DNA from 4 places in the Streptomyces sp. NPDC033221 genome. Region 2 is predicted to be linked to each of the others. Evidence: riboswitches for the same ligand, from Rfam matches in the RefSeq annotation. Region 2 holds a riboswitch; each other region holds the start of a gene.
The links. Region 2 has a riboswitch for cobalamin ahead of metE (5-methyltetrahydropteroyltriglutamate--homocysteine S-methyltransferase). Riboswitches for the same ligand answer to the same signal wherever they lie in the genome.

Region 1 (3,865 bases), on a different contig from region 2:
CTCCTCCCGTACGTAGATCCCGCCGAGCCCGAGCCCGGCGGCCTTGCGCAGCACGTCCACGGGGAAGTGCTTGTTTTGGTCCCAGGCCACGGCGTGCGGCGCGATGTGCTCCTGTGCGAAGTCCAGTGTCGTCTCGACGATGGCGAGCTGGTCCGCGGTGAGTGAGGTCAGCGAGGCAGCCGTGGTGGCGGTGGTCATGACGCTCATCGCGATCAGCCCATCGTCGGGATGGTGAAGCTCGCGCCCTCCTTGACCCCGGAGGGCCAGCGCGAGGTGACGGTCTTGGTACGGGTGTAGAAGCGGATCGCGTCCGGGCCGTGCTGGTTCAGGTCGCCGAAGCCGGACCGCTTCCAGCCGCCGAAGGTGTGGTACGCCACGGGCACCGGGATCGGCACGTTCACACCGATCATGCCGGTGTTCACCCGGCGGCTGAAGTCCCGCGCGGTGTCCCCGTCCCGGGTGAAGATGGCCACGCCGTTGCCGTACGGGTGCTCCGTGGGCAGCCGCAGCGCCTCCTCGTAGTCCGCCGCCCGTACCACCGACAGCACCGGGCCGAAGATCTCCTCCTGGTAGATCCGCATGTCCGGGGTGACCCGGTCGAAGAGCGACGCGCCCGCGAAGAAGCCGTTCTCGTGGCCGGGCAGCGTGAAGTCCCGCCCGTCGACGACCAGGTCGGCGCCTTCGGTGACGCCGAGGTCCACGTAGGCGCGGACCCGGCCCAGCGCGTCGCGGCTCACCAGCGGCCCGAAGTCGGCGTGCGGGTCGTCGGAGCGCCCGATGCGCAGCGTGCCGACCCGCTCCTTGAGCCGCGCCACCAGCGCGTCGGCGGTCTCCTCGCCCACCGGTACGGCGACCGAGATCGCCATGCAGCGCTCGCCCGCCGACCCGTACCCGGCGCCGAGCAGCGCGTCCACCACCTGGTCGAGGTCGGCGTCCGGCATCACGATCAGGTGGTTCTTGGCGCCGCCGAAGCACTGGGCGCGCTTGCCGTGCGCCGCGGCGGTCGCGTAGATGTGCGCGGCGACGGGCGTCGAGCCGACGAAGCCGAGCGCCTCGACGCGCGGGTCCTCCAGCAGCGTGTCCACCGACTCCTTGCCGCCGTGCACGACGTTGAGGATGCCCGGCGGCAGCCCCGCCTCCAGGAACAGTTCGGCCAGCCGCAGCGGCACCGAAGGAGCCCGCTCGGACGGCTTGAGGATGAACGCGTTCCCGCAGGCGATGGCCGGTGCGGCCTTCCACAGCGGGATCATCGCCGGGAAGTTGAACGGGGTGATCCCGGCCACCACCCCGATCGGACGGCGCAGCGAGTGCACGTCGATGCCGGTCCCGGCGTTGTCGGTGAACTCGCCCTTGAGCAGGTGCGGGATGCCGGCCGCGAACTCCACGACCTCCAGGCCGCGCTGGAGGTCGCCGTGCGCGTCCGGGACCGTCTTGCCGTGCTCGCTCGACAGCAGGCGGGCCAGCGCGTCCCGCTCACCCTCGACCAGGCGCAGGAAGGTGAGCAGCACGCGGGCGCGCCGCTGCGGGTTCCACTCGCCCCACTCCGGCTGGGCCGCCGCGGTGTCGGCGATCGCGGCCGTCGTCCCGGCCCGGTCCGCGAGCGGGACCCGGGCCTGCACGGTGCCGGTGTTGGGGTCGTACACATCGCCGTAGGCACCCGAGGTTCCCGGTACGTGCTCGCCGCCGATGAAGTGGGTCAGTTCTCGGACCATGAAAGGCCTGCTCTCGTCAGGTGAGATCCGGGGATGGCACGGCCGGGCACCCGGGCGGCGCGGATGGCGCGCGGACCGAGGGGCGGGGCCGTGGGACGCGAAAGGCGTGGAACCGTCAGCGCGCGGGCGGTGCCGCGGGCCGGGCCGGATCACCTGGGCTGTGGGTACGCACCGGTGCCATGCGTGTCTGCTCCATCCTCGTGGACAACACGGAACAACACCCACGGCCGGTATCCTGGCTCCCGGATCACCGCGCGCCGCCCGCCTTCCCGACCTCGCGCTCGTCAGTGGCGTGTTGCTCGGCGTCGCACTCCCCGGTCACAGTGGCGGGACCGCGCCGGTTTCGCACCGGCTTCCCTGCACCGCGGGCCTTCCTCACGAACATATAGTTGGACGTCCTAGTAAGTCCAGGGGGGTCAGGGGTGTAAGGGGGCGGAGTTCGGGGCCGTGCCTGGCGGCCGGGCCCGGAAATCCGGCGCGTAGGGTGGCGTCCGGGATCGCCGGGAGGGATGTACGGACATGAGCTTCACTCGGACGCTGCGTGCGGTGGGCGGCGCGGCGCTGGCGGGAGCGCTGCTCCTCGGTGCCGCGCCGGTCGCCGGGGCGGACCAGGCACGGGATGCCCGAGCGGCAATGACCCGGAACGTCGCCGCCGGCCCGGAGTACGCCCCCCTTGAGACGCCGCCCGAGGGCCAGGGGAAGGAGCAGCCGACCCCGAGCGCCGAGACCCGGGCCCGCTGGCAGCGGGAGGAAGACAACAGCAACTACCGCGCGGCCCTCGGCATCGTGGCCTTCTCGCTCATCGTCCTGCTGGTCGTCGGCGGGATCGTGGCGATCCTGCTGGTGCGGAAGCGGAAGAAGCGCAACGGTCCGCCGCCTGGCGGCTGCCCCGGCGCACCCGTCCCCTATCAGCAGCCCGGCCCTTACGCGCAGTTCGGTGCGCCGGGTGGTTACCCGCCGCAGCCGGGCCCGTATCAGCAGCCCGGTCCACACCAGCAGCCCGGTACGCCGAGCGGCTACCCGCAGGTTCCCCCGCAGCAGTAGCGGAGGGGCGGGAGGGCGTACGGCTACGGCGTCTCCCGCACCGGATACGGCACGAACGTGCTGCTGTTCTCGTCGATCGCCAGCGGCCGGCCGAGCGGCGGTACGGCGCGCTGCGGGCACTCCAGCCGTTCGCAGACCCGGCAGCCCATGCCGATGGGGGTGGCGGCCGCGGCGTTGTCCAGGTCGAGGCCGTCGGAATAGACCAGCCGGGACGCATGCCTGATCTCGCAGCCCAGGCCGATCGCGAAGGTCTTGCCGGGGTCGCCCCAGCCGCCGCGGTGCCGAGTGACCGTGCGGGCCGTCCACAGGTAGCGGCGGCCGTCCGGCATCGCCGCGATCTGCACATGGATGCGGCTGGGGGCGGTGAACGCCTCGTAGACGTTCCACAGCGGGCAGGTGCCGCCGGCCCGGGAGAAGTGGAAGCCGGTGGCGGACTGCCGCTTGGACATGTTGCCGGCCCGGTCGACGCGTACGAACGAGAACGGCACCCCGCGCCGGCGCGGGCGTTGCAGGGTGCTCAGCCGGTGGCACACCGTCTCGTACCCGAGGCCGAAGCGGTCGGTCAGCCGCTCGATGTCGTACCGCAGCTCCTCGGCGGCGGCGTGGAACGGGCCGTACGGCAGCACCAGCGCCGCCGCGAAGTAGTTGGCGACGCCGATCCGGGCCAGCGACCAGGCCGTCGAGCCCTCCTCGAAATCCTCCGACGCGGGCCGGGACAGTTCGTCGCCGGCCTCCAGCAGCGCCAGCTGGGTGGCCATGCGGAAGGCCCGCTGCCCGGGCCGCAGCCCCGTCGACAGGCGCAGCACCCGGGCGGACGGATCGTAGTGGTGCAGCGGCCCGTCGGGCGTGTCGACGAGGCGGACGCCGTGCCGCCCGGTGAGCCGGGCGGCCAGGGCGCGCCCCACCTCGCCGGGGCGGATGCCCAGTTCGGCGGCGAGTTCCTCGGCGGCGGTGTCGGCCTCGTGCAGATAGTTCTGCCGCCGGTAGAAGAACTCGCGGATCTCTTCGTGCGGTGAGAGCGGTACGGCCGGGTCGGTGCTGCCGCCGTCCCGGCCCTCCGCCACTTCCGCCAGCCGCTCGGTCAGCGCCTGGTTGCGCCGGCCCAGGCC
Region 2 (3,865 bases):
CTCGGCGTAGCACATGTGCGTGTGGATCTGCGTCCGGTCCCGCACCCCGCTGGTGGTGAGGCGGAACGCCTCGGTGGCCCAGGCGAGGTAGGCGGCACGGCCGGCGGCGCGCAGCGGCAGCGTTTCGCGCAGCGCCGGCTCGTCGACCTGGATGACCGACGTGCCGGCCGCCTCCAGGTCGCCGACCTCGTCGCGCAGGGCCAGCGCCACCTGACGGGCGGTGTCGCCGAGCGGCTGGTCGTCGCGGACGAAGGACCAGGCGAGCATGGTGACCGGGCCGGTGAGCATCCCCTTGACGGGCCGGCCGGTCAGCGACTGCGCGTACCGCGTCCACCGCACGGTCATCGGCTCGGGCCGCGAGATGTCACCCGCTAGGACCGGCGGCCGGACATAGCGCGTGCCGTACGACTGGACCCAGCCGTGCTGCGTGGCGAGATATCCCGTCAGCTGCTCGGCGAAGTACTGCACCATGTCGTTGCGTTCGGGCTCGCCGTGCACGAGGACGTCGATGCCCGCTCGTTCCTGGAAGGAGATCACCTCGCGGATCTCGTCGCTGATGCGCTCCTCGTACCCGGCCGTGTCGATGCGGCCCGCCCGCAGGTCGGCCCGGGCGGTGCGCAGTTCGGCGGTCTGCGGGAAGGAGCCGATGGTGGTGGTCGGCAGCAGGGGCAGGCCCAGGTGGGCCCGCTGGGCGGTGGTCCGCTCGGCGTACGGTGCCGAACGGCGGCCGTCGGCGTCGGTGACGGCGGCGGTACGGGCCCGTACGGCGGGATCGTGGGTGATCGCGGAACCGGACCGGGACGCCAGGTTCGCGCGGTTGGCGGCCAGTTCCGCGGCGATCGCGTGGGTGCCCTGCGCGAGACCGCGGGCGAGCGTGGCGATCTCGGTGCTCTTCTGCCGGGCGAACGCGAGCCAGCGCAGCACCTGCGGGTCGATGTCGCGCTCGGCGGTGACGTCGAGCGGGACGTGCAGCAGGGAGCAGGAGGCGGCCACGTCGACCCGGTCGGCCAGGCCCAGCAGCGTACCGAGCGTGGCCAGCGACTTCTCGTAATCGTTGATCCAGATGTTGCGGCCGTTGACGACACCGGCGACCAGCCGCTTGCCGGGCAGACCGCCGACGGCGGCGAGCGCGTCCAGATTGGCCGCGGCGGCCTCGGTGAAGTCCAGCGCCAGCCCGTCGACCGGGGCCTTGGCGAGCACCGGCAGCGCCTCGCCGAGCTGGTCGAAGTACGAGGCGACCAGCAGCTTCGGGCGGTCGGTGAGGGCGCCGAGGTCACGGTAGGCGCGTTCCGCCGCGTTGAGTTCGGCCGGGGTGCGGTCCTGCACCAGGGCGGGCTCGTCGAACTGCACCCACGCGGCACCGGCCGCGCGGAGGTCGGCCAGGACTTCCGAGTAGACGGGCAGGAGCCGGTCGAGCAGCGTCAGCGGGTCGAAGTCGGCGGCGACGCCGGGAGCGGGCTTGGACAGCAGCAGGTAGGTGACCGGGCCGACCAGGACCGGGCGCGGCGTGTGGCCGAGCGCGAGCGCCTCCCGTACCTCGCCGACCTGCTTGGCGGAGTCGGTGGTGAAGACGGTGTCGGGGCCCAGCTCGGGCACCAGGTAGTGGTAGTTGGTGTCGAACCACTTGGTCATCTCCAGCGGCGCCACGTCCTGCGTGCCGCGCGCCATCGCGAAGTACCCGTCCAGGGCGTCGGCCGCGTCGGCGGCGCGGTGCCGTTCCGGGACGGCACCGACCATGACGCTGGTGTCCAGCACGTGGTCGTAGTACGAGAAGTCACCGGTCGGTACCTCGTGGAGGCCGGCGTCGGCCAGCTGCTGCCAGTTCGACCGGCGCAGGTCCCGCGCGGTCTCCTGGAGGGCGTCCGCGGTGACGCGGCCCTTCCAGTACCCCTCGACGGCCTTCTTCAGTTCCCGGTGCCGTCCCTGGCGGGGGTAGCCGTACACGGTGGCCCGTGCTGCCGCGGCTGCGGGCTTCGCTGTCACGGAACTCTCCTTCGCGAGCGTGATCTTCTCCGAGCCCCGGTGACGGGACGAGAACGCGAAGGAATGACGCGCCGGGCGAGCCGTGGAGCGTCCGATGACACCCATGCCCGCCTGCCATGACACGCCGACCCGCCCTCGAAGGTCACCGGAGGTGTCCGCGCACGTATGGACGCGCGCGGGCAACGGGCAGGTCTTCGGACTCGCGGGCGCGCCTGCCGGATCATCGTCCGGCGGGCACCTACTGGCCGTCGCTTCCCGGATCCGCGGCCCGGATCCAGTGCGTATGACGGCGGTCGTTCCCGCTCACCGCTGCGGGGCAGTCCCGGATTCCCACCGGGTTCCCTCTTGCGACGCGTCTGCCTGGCGGGCAGGGCGAACCAGCTGCACCGGACAGCGTAGATCGCGCGCACCCCGTACGGACACCCCTGTTCACATGGTGGTACGGGAGATGAGACGCGCGGGGCACGGGCCGCCCCCCCCCCGGACGCTCCCGTACCGCGTCCCGGATGTGTCCGGATCGGCGCTCACCGCGCATGCCGGGGCTCTGAACAATGGAACCCTTCCCGGCCGTACCGTGCACCGCCCGGACCGTCCACCGGAGTCCGCCGCCTTACACGGGGCCGGCACCGCGCCACCGGCACCGCAGGAGGAGGACCCGCCATGCCCGGCACCCACGAGCACCCGCACTCGGAGGCATGGAAGACCGCGCTCACCGTGCTGCAGGAGGTCGCCCCGCCCGCCATCCCGGAGGGCGCGCACGTGTCGACCGTCGAGATCGAATATCCGCCCGGCGACCGGGGCGCCCCGCCGCACCGCCACCCCGGGCCGGCCTTCGGCTATGTGCTGGAGGGCGAGATGCGCTTCGAGCTGGAAGGCGAGCCGGAGCGCATCGTCCGTGCCGGGGAAGCGTTCTGGGAGCCCGGCGGCGACGTCATCCACTACCAGGACGGCAACGCCCGCAGCGACACGCGCCTGCGCTTCGTCGTCACCATGCTCTGCGTGCCGGGACAGCCCATGCTCGTCCTGGTCGACGATGACGAACTGAAGCGGCGCGCCCACCTGCGCGCGTCCCGGCAGCCCTGACGCGTTCCCGCCGTCCAGGCCTCTTCGAACATCTTCAGTTGCCTTCAGTCGCCTCCAGCGCAAGGAGTACGCGAAGTGAAGATCGTGGTCATCGGAGGCACCGGCCTCATCGGCAGCAAAGTGGTCGCCAAGCTGAACGAGCGCGGACACGAGGCGGTGCCCGCGGCACCCGGCACGGGTGTCAACACCCTGACCGGCGAGGGCCTCGGCTACGCGCTGGCCGGGGCCCAGGTGGTCGTGGACGTCGCCAACTCGCCCTCCTTCGAGGAGTCGGCGGTGCGGGAGTTCTTCACCACCTCCACCCGCAACCTGCTGGCCGCCGAAGCTGCGGCGGGCGTGACGCACCACCTGGCGCTGTCGATCGTCGGCATCGAAGGCCTGCCCGACAACGGCTATTTCCGGGCGAAGGTGGCTCAGGAACGCCTGATCAAGCAGGGGCCGATTCCCTATTCGATCGTCCGGGCGACGCAGTTCTTCGAATTCGTCCGGGGCATCGCCGACACCGCCACCGACGGCGACACCGTGCGCGTACCGCAGGTGCTTTTCCAGCCGATGGCGGCCGAAGACGTCGCCGAGGCGGTGACCAGGGCCGCGGTGGACGCCCCGCTGAAAGGCGTCACCGAGGTGGCCGGGCCCGAAGTGACCCGCTTCGACGAACTCATCGCCCGGGCACTGCGCGCGTGGAACGATCCGCGCACGGTCGTCGCCGACCCGCACGCCCTGTACTTCGGCTCCGAACTCACCGAACGCAGCCTCGTCCCCGACGAAGGCAGCGCCCGGCTGGCCACCACCCGCTTCG
Region 3 (3,865 bases), on a different contig from region 2:
GGCGTACGGGCCCGCGGCGATGATGCGGCCGCCCTCGCAGATCAGCAGTCCGTCGGGGTCGTGGACGAGGGCTTCGGTGTTGCCGGTGCGGAAGGGGTCGGCGCGGAAGTGGACGAGGGGGCCGCGTACGGCCGAGACCGAGGCGGGGGTGGAAGGGGCTGGAGTGGAAGGGGTGGGGGCGGGGGTTGGGGTGGGGGTGGGCGTGCTGGTGGTCATGTGCGGGCGGGTACCCGTTCCGGGCGGGGATGCATCTGGCGTACGTCAGCGGGGCGGCCGTCCCGTACAGCCGAACGGGTCGGGTATCGGCCGTGGGCGACAGAGACGGGGGCGGGGACGGCAAGACTGTCACCGGGCCGGCTGCCGGGGACGGCGCCGGCCGGGTGACGACCGGTCGCCACAACCGTCGACTGTCGAGGAACAGGGGCCGAATGGGCGGGAGTACGGGCAGGAGTGCGGACGGGAGCGCAGGTAGGGATGTGGGTAGGGGTGCAGGCAGGGCTGTAGGCAGGGGGGCTGGCCGGCGGGCGGGGTGGTACGCGGTACGGGCGGTGGTGGCGGTGCTGGTCCTGGCGGGGCTCACGGTGGGCGGTGCCGCCGTCGCGACGCCTCCGGGCGAGCGCCCCGGGCTGCCGGACGCCGCGTACTCCGCGCTCTCGGCACATAGGGCACTACCGGCGCACCCGGCCCTGACGTCACCCGCTGCCCCGGCCGCACGCACGCTCCGGGCGCCGGGCTTCGCCCACCTTCCCCGTAACGTCGAAGCGACCAGGGCGGCCGTCATCCGGCTGGTCAACCGTGAGCGGCGGAAGGCCGGCTGCCGTCCCGTACGGGCGCACCGTACGGTCACCGAGGCCGCGCAGCGGCACAGCGACCACATGGCCCGCGAGGGCTCACTCTCGCACCGGGAGCGCGGCGGCTCGGGGCCCGGCAGCCGGCTCTCGGCCGTCGGTTACGACTGGCGCCGCGCGGGCGAGGACATCGCGCGCGGCCAGCGTGGGGCCACGGAGGTCGTCCGGGCGTGGATGCGCAGCCCGGAGCACCGGGTGGTGCTGGCCGACTGCGCGTTCCGGCACGCGGGGGTGGGCATCAACAACGGCACCGACGACCGCGGCCCTTGGTGGACGCTGCTGCTGGCCCGGCCCGCCTGAGCGGCACGACCAGCCGACCGGACTGCGATACGTACGGCTCCGGGTACGGGTGACGAGGTACGGGTGACGAGGTACGGGGGGCGAGGCACGGGCTCCGGGGAACGCGATGCGCAATGCGCGACACGGAGATTCCCCGCACCCCAGAGCCCCGCCAGCCCCCCACCTCACCCCGCCGACGAAACAGCACCCCCGCCCGCCGCACGCGAAGCGGCCCCCGCCCGTACCCCCGCAGCCCGCTCCGCCAGTTCGCCGAAGAGCAGCCCGAAGGCGGTCCACATGGCGAGCTGGATGCCGAGGGCGGAGAGCCGGAACTTCCACAGCAGCAGGGCGGGGAAGTCCGCCGGGAGTTCGTTGACGGCCGGCAGGAACGCGTAGGCGAGACCGACGGCCACGGCGAAGGCGGTCAGGGCGGCGACCGTCGCGTACCAGTTGCCCAGGCGGGGCGCGAGCCGCTTGCCGAGGATGACCGCGGCGACGGTCAGTAGCACGCTGAGGGCGATCATCAGGAAGTACAGCGTGGTGCGTTTGCCGATGGAGTCGGGGTCGCCGACGGACGGCGGGTTGGCCGGGTACTTCAGGAACGGTACGAGGTAGACGGCGGCGAACACGGCGCCGGCGAGCAGCAGGGCGGTGGCGCGCGGGCCGAAGCGGCCGGCGCGCCCGAGCACGAAGCAGTAGGCCAGGGCGGCGATCCCGCCCAGCGCGACGCCGTACACCAGGACGCCGGTGGCCAGGCCGGCGGTGGACTGCACCGTGCGGCTGACGACCTCGGCCTCGTGTTCGTGGGCGTGCGCGTCCTCGAACGCGATGGCGGCGTCGACCTGCGGTTCGCCCAGGAGGTAGGCGACGAGCAGGGCGAGCAGGCCGGCGGCGAGGCCGGCCAGCATGCCGCGCACCAGGAGGGATCTGACGGTGGCGGAGTTCATGTGCGGATTCCCCCGGTCAGTGGCAGGGGAAGCCGAGCAGGTGGCGTCCGTCGTGGACCCACTCGTGCACGTCGGTGCCGGAGAGGAGGGAGGTGGCGCCCTGTTCGGCACCGACGAAGTAGAGCAGGACGAGCATGAGGATGCCGCCGAAGACCGCCCACGGCAGGACCGTCCTGATCGGCAGCGTGACGGGTGCGGCGGACGGGATGGCCGGGGCTGATGCGGCGGGGCCGGTGGTCGGCGGTACGGCGGACTGGGCCATGGCGGAACCTCCTGGGGGAACTCGCGTCCCGGTCGGTGGGAGTCGTAACGACAGGACGGGTCTGGCTCACCCGTCGGTCCCGTACTCCGTACGGGCCCGGTCCGGGCTCACAGTGGCGCGACCGCGCCGGGATTCCACCGGCTTCCGTCATGTCATCGTCAATATCATCGGGAACGTACCGCGTGGCGGCGGCGGGGAAAAGGCCCCGCGGGCGGGCGAGCGGATGCACGGCGGCGGTCGCGCGCCCCTCTGTTGCCCTTGTGCGCCATCAGGTTTTCCGCGACGGAAGAGGTGCCCATGACAACTCGGGTGATGTTGCTCTCACCCTCCTTCGACGACGCCCTGCGCACGGTGCGCTTCCCGGCCGACGAACCGCTGACGCCGGACGGGCTGCGCCGGGCCCGCGCCGTACGCGCCGCGGCCGCCGCCCTGCCCGCCGACCGAGCCCTGACCTCCCCTTCCGCGCGCTGCAGGGAGACGGCCGAGGCGCTCGGCCTGCGGGCGGTCCCGGACGCGGGCGCGGCGGGCTGCGCGATGGGCCGCTGGCGGGGCCTGGCCCTGGAGGACGTGCTGGCCGCCGAGCCCGCGGCAGTCGGGGCCTGGCTGTCCGACGCGGACAGCGCGCCGCACGGCGGCGAGACGCTGGCGCAGCTGCTGGGCCGGGTGGCGGACTGGCTGGCGGGCCTCGCGGCTGAGGGCGGCCGGGTCGTGGCCGTAGTGGAGCCGGACGTCGTACGTGCGTCCGTGGTGTGTGCGCTGGGGGCCCCGCCCTCGTCCTTCTGGCGGGTGGACGTACCGCCGCTGGCCGTGACGGTGCTGAGCGGGCGGGACAGGCGGTGGAACGTCCGGATGGCGGCGGAACTCGGGCAGGGGGCGGCGCCCCAGGCGCCCCAGGCGCCCTAAGGGAGCGCGCGCACCGCCGTATCCTGGACGGAAACGGTTATTGCACACGACTCGCAATAACGAATCCGGCGGGAACGAATCCGGCGGGAACCGGGTACCAGGAATCAGGAACGAAGGAGCGGTGCGGTGTCATCTCCAGGCTCTCCAGTGGTGCTGGGGATCGAGTCCTCCTGCGACGAGACCGGGGCAGGCCTCGTCCGGGACGGGCGGCTGCTCGGGCACGCGGTGGCGTCCAGCATGGACGAGCACGCGCGCTACGGCGGCGTCGTACCGGAGATCGCGGCCCGCGCGCACGTGCACTCCCTCACGCCCGTCGTCCGCCGCGCCCTCGACGAGGCGAACCTGACCAAGGCCGACATCGGCGCGGTGGCCGTGACCACCGGCCCCGGCCTGTCGGGCGCCCTCCAGGTCGGCCTGGCCGGTGCCAAGGGCCTGGCGTACGGGCTGGGCGTGCCGCTGTACGGCGTGCACCACCTCGCCGGGCACGTCGCCGCCGACACCCTGGAGCACGGCCCGCTGCCCGACCCCTGCATGGTGCTGATCGTGTCCGGCGGGCACACGTCCCTCCTCCTCGTACGGGACCTGGCACGCGACCCGATCGTGCACCTCGGCGACACCCTCGACGA
Region 4 (3,865 bases), on a different contig from region 2:
CAGCAGGCCCAGCCCGTCCACGGTCCCGGCCTTGGACTCGACCTCGTCCTCGATCTGTTCGCCCAGCATCTGGAAGCCGCCGCAGATGCCGAGCACCGGGCGCCCTTCTGCGGCCCGCCGCCGGACCGCGTCCGCGATGCCGCGCTCGCGCAGCCACTGGAGCGCGCGGACGGTGCCGCGGGTGCCGGGCAGGACGACGAGGTCGGCGTCGGCCAGTTCCTCGGGGCGGTCCACGAAGCGCACCACGACGCCCGGTTCGGCGGCCAGCGCGTCCACGTCCGTGAAGTTCGACATCAGCGGTACGGCGGCCACCGCGACCCGCAGCACGTCGGCGCCGTGCGGCGGCGCGACGACACTCTCGCGGACCGCGCCGCGCAGCGACACCCGCAGCCCGTCCTCCTCGTCGATGCCCAGGCCGTGCGTGAACGGCAGCACCCCGAGCGTGGGCCGCCCGGTCAGCTCCTTCAGCATCTCCAGGCCCGGCTCCAGCAGCGTCACATCGCCCCGGAACTTGTTGACGAGATAGCCCGCGACCAGCGCCTGGTCCTCCGGGGACAGCAGCGCCGTGGTGCCGAAGAAGGAGGCGAACACCCCGCCCCGGTCGATGTCGCCGACCACCAGGGCCGGTATCCGCGCGGCCCGCGCGATGCCCATGTTCACGATGTCGGTACGCCGCAGGTTGATCTCCGCGGGGCTGCCCGCGCCCTCGCAGATCACCGCGTCGTGCGTCCGCCGCAGCTCTTGGAGGCAGTCCGTGACCGTACCGAGCAACTGCTCCTGGCGGCCCGCGTGGTAGCCGCGCGCGCTCAGCTCGCCCACCGGCTTGCCCATCAGCACGACCTGGCTGCTGCGGTCACTGCCCGGCTTCAGCAGCACCGGATTCATCAGCGCGCTCGGCTCGACGCGCGCCGCCGCGGCCTGCATGGCCTGCGCCCGTCCGATCTCCGCGCCCTCGCGCGTCACGAACGAGTTCAGCGACATGTTCTGAGCCTTGAAGGGCGCTACCTTGACGCCCTTACGGGCCAGCCAGCGGCAGATGCCCGCCGTCACCACACTCTTGCCCGCGTCGGACGTGGTGCCCGCCACCAGCAGCCCGCCGCCCAGCGGTGCTCGACCCGGTCCGTTCACGTGGCACTCCTCGCCGTCCGCACGTTGCTGCTCACTTGACCCTCCCGGCCGTACGGGCCCGCCGTACCGCCCCGGCCCCACCGGAACGGCGTACCGCCCCGACGGCCAGCCGGCCCGCGACCGTGGCCGCCAGGGCCAGCGCGCCCACCCGGCGCGACAGTGTCACGGCCCGCTCGATGTCCGGCACCGCGACGGGCCGCCCGGCGGCGCCGTTGAGCACCGGCCGGTGTTCGACCCGCCCGCCGTACGCCAGCGTGCCGCCCAGCCGTACACCCAGCGCCCCGGCGAACGCGGCCTCCACCGGACCCGCGTTCGGGCTCGGGTGCGACGGGCCGTCCTGCCGCCAGGCGCGCAGCGCGCCCCGCCGGTCCGGCCCGGCCAGCACCGCCAGCGTGGCGGTCAGCCGCGAGCCGGGGAAGCCGGCCACGTCGTCGAGCCGGGCCGAAGCCCACCCGAAACGGCGATAGCGCGGCGACTTGTGCCCCACCATCGCGTCCAGCGTGTTGACGGCACGGAAGGCCAGCAGCCCCGGCACCCCGGCGACCGCGCCCCACACGAGGGCGCCGACCACCGCGTCCGAGGTGTTCTCGGCGACGGACTCGACCACCGCGCGCGCCATCTGCTGCCCGTCCAGGGCCTGCGGATCGCGGCCGCACAGGTGCGGCAGCCGCTCGCGCGCCACGTCGAGGTCGCCCGCAGCGAGCGCGCCGCCGACGGCCCGCGCCTCGCGGCCCAGCGAGGTGCCGCCCAGGACGGCCCAGGTGGCGGCGGCGGTCAGCGCGACGGAGGCGGGGAAGGCGGCGGGGGAGCGGCGCACGGCGCGGTCCAGCAGCGCGGCGCCGGCGGCGGTACCGCCCGCGAGCAGCGCGGTGTGCAGGGCGCCGCGCCCGCGGTGGTCGCGCCACAGGCGGCGTTCCACGGCGGCCGCGGCCCGCCCGAAGGCGGCCACGGGGTGACCGCGCCGGGGATCGCCCACGGCCAGGTCGCCGAGGAAGCCGAGGGCCGCGCCGCACGCGTAGCCGGCGTGTTCGGCACGCATCGGATCAGACCGCCGTCGTGCCTCGGAGGGGCAGTACGCGGGAAGGTCCGGAAGATCTCGAACTGCGGCCGGGCATGGCGGTGGGTCCTCACTCAGGGTCCGCGCCCTGGTTCGACGGATACGGCGACGAGAGTCTCCTGGCTCCCCGGATCGGCGCTTCCCCCGGCCTTCCAGTCCGTACGGAATCGTGCGTCGCGGGACGCGGACCGTGGCCCTTGGTGGAGGGGCGCTCCCCGGTGACAGTGGCGGGACCGCGCCGGATTCTCACCGGACTTCCTCATCTGTCGCCGAATGGCTCCGGCAGTCCACCACGCTCCGCGAAGCCCGTCAACTCGCGCTTGACCTGCGGCGCGGGCCCGCGCCGGCGCCTGTGTCCAAGGACACAGGAGCGCGGTGCCCGGGACGCGGCGAAGGGCGCCCGGCGGCCGTGGCGGGGATGCCACGGCCACCGGACGCCCCGGGTGCCGTCCCGACGGGTCAGGCGGCGACGATCAGATAGATGCCGTACGCCACGGCCGCCGCGCACAGCGCGAAGCAGACGTACGCCCCGGTCCGCGCCACAGTGCCGCCGGTGGTCGGCGCGCCCTCCGTCTGCGGTTTGCGGGACGTGCCGACGATGCCGAGGGTGAACAGGCCCACGATCCCGACCGTCACGAACAGCGTGACGCCGAAGACCTGGCCGAGAGCCGCCCAGTCGATGCTCATGGTGTTCTCGTTCCTTCGTGGGAGCCGTACGGCCGGATCAGCCGGCGGCCGAGCCGGCCTTGGCGCGGCGCTGGGCGTGCGGCTCGTGCGGGTGGGCGGCCACCGGATCGGCGATCACCGGGGTGCCGCCGACCGGGTCGGCGAGCGGCGCTTCGGCCATCACCGGCGCGGGGACCGTGACGACGGCCGTCGCGGGTACGGACACGACCGGGCCCGCGGGCGGCGGCGAGACCGCCTGCAGGGCCGCGGTGACGACCCCCGCGGGCTCCGCGGCCGGACCCTCGTTGACGTTGGTGTGGTCCACCGGCTTGCGGCGGGACGCCACCCAGATCGCGCCGCAGACGGCGAGCGCCAGGACGGCGACGGTCGCGATGCCCCAGTCGCCCTGGTCGGCCAGGAGCGCGGCGCCCGCCGCGACCAGACCGGCGGCCGGCAGTGTCAGGCCCCAGGCGGCGGCCATCCGGCCCGCCGTGGACCAGCGCACCACGCCGCCCTTGCGGCCCAGACCGGAGCCCATGACCGCGCCGGAGCAGACCTGGGTGGTGGAGAGTGCGAAGCCGAGGTGGGAGGAGGCCAGGATGGTGGCCGCCGCGCCGGTCTGGGCGGCGAAGCCCTGCGGCGGCTGGATGTCGGTGATGCCCTTGCCCATCGTGCGGATGATCCGCCAGCCGCCCAGGTACGTGCCGAGCGCGATGGCCACACCGGCCGAGGCGATGACCCACAGCGGCGGGTCCGCGTGCGGGGCGACGACGCCGCCGGTGATCAGCGCGAGGGTGATCACGCCCATCGTCTTCTGGGCGTCGTTGGTGCCGTGGGCCAGGGAGACCAGCGCGGCCGAGGCGATCTGCCCGGCGCGGTAGCCCTTGGCGGTGTCCTCCTCGGCGCGGTTGCGGGCCAGCCGGTAGGTCAGCCGGGTCGCGGCCATCGAGGCCAGACCGGCCACGATCGGGGCGGCGACGGCCGGGATGAGGACCTTCATGACCACGGCGCCGC

Region 1: another riboswitch for cobalamin. It lies ahead of ACZ53K_RS30385 (CoA-acylating methylmalonate-semialdehyde dehydrogenase); the one in region 2 lies ahead of metE (5-methyltetrahydropteroyltriglutamate--homocysteine S-methyltransferase).
Region 3: another riboswitch for cobalamin. It lies ahead of ACZ53K_RS15550 (CbtB domain-containing protein); the one in region 2 lies ahead of metE (5-methyltetrahydropteroyltriglutamate--homocysteine S-methyltransferase).
Region 4: another riboswitch for cobalamin. It lies ahead of ACZ53K_RS03785 (cobalamin biosynthesis protein); the one in region 2 lies ahead of metE (5-methyltetrahydropteroyltriglutamate--homocysteine S-methyltransferase).

Annotation. Positions count from the first base shown of each region.
Region 1 is NZ_JBVIQN010000028.1:117,229-121,093, forward strand. Features, by position in the region: gene ACZ53K_RS30380 (acyl-CoA dehydrogenase family protein) at 1-207, opposite strand, end outside; gene ACZ53K_RS30385 (CoA-acylating methylmalonate-semialdehyde dehydrogenase) at 213-1,712, opposite strand; cobalamin riboswitch at 1,921-2,094, opposite strand; gene ACZ53K_RS30390 (hypothetical protein) at 2,232-2,756, shown strand; gene ACZ53K_RS30395 (short-chain fatty acyl-CoA regulator family protein) at 2,780-3,865, opposite strand, start outside.
Region 2 is NZ_JBVIQN010000052.1:21,037-24,901, forward strand. Features, by position in the region: gene metE (5-methyltetrahydropteroyltriglutamate--homocysteine S-methyltransferase) at 1-1,983, opposite strand, end outside; cobalamin riboswitch at 2,152-2,380, opposite strand; gene ACZ53K_RS39285 (cupin domain-containing protein) at 2,644-3,066, shown strand; gene ACZ53K_RS39290 (SDR family oxidoreductase) at 3,142-3,865, shown strand, end outside.
Region 3 is NZ_JBVIQN010000010.1:56,198-60,062, reverse strand. Features, by position in the region: gene guaD (guanine deaminase) at 1-216, opposite strand, end outside; gene ACZ53K_RS15560 (CAP domain-containing protein) at 549-1,148, shown strand; gene ACZ53K_RS15555 (CbtA family protein) at 1,313-2,074, opposite strand; gene ACZ53K_RS15550 (CbtB domain-containing protein) at 2,091-2,336, opposite strand; cobalamin riboswitch at 2,374-2,523, opposite strand; gene ACZ53K_RS15545 (histidine phosphatase family protein) at 2,649-3,239, shown strand; gene tsaD (tRNA (adenosine(37)-N6)-threonylcarbamoyltransferase complex transferase subunit TsaD) at 3,387-3,865, shown strand, end outside.
Region 4 is NZ_JBVIQN010000002.1:387,628-391,492, forward strand. Features, by position in the region: gene ACZ53K_RS03780 (cobyric acid synthase) at 1-1,104, opposite strand, end outside; gene ACZ53K_RS03785 (cobalamin biosynthesis protein) at 1,160-2,167, opposite strand; cobalamin riboswitch at 2,299-2,445, opposite strand; gene ACZ53K_RS03790 (hypothetical protein) at 2,645-2,872, opposite strand; gene ACZ53K_RS03795 (inorganic phosphate transporter) at 2,910-3,865, opposite strand, start outside.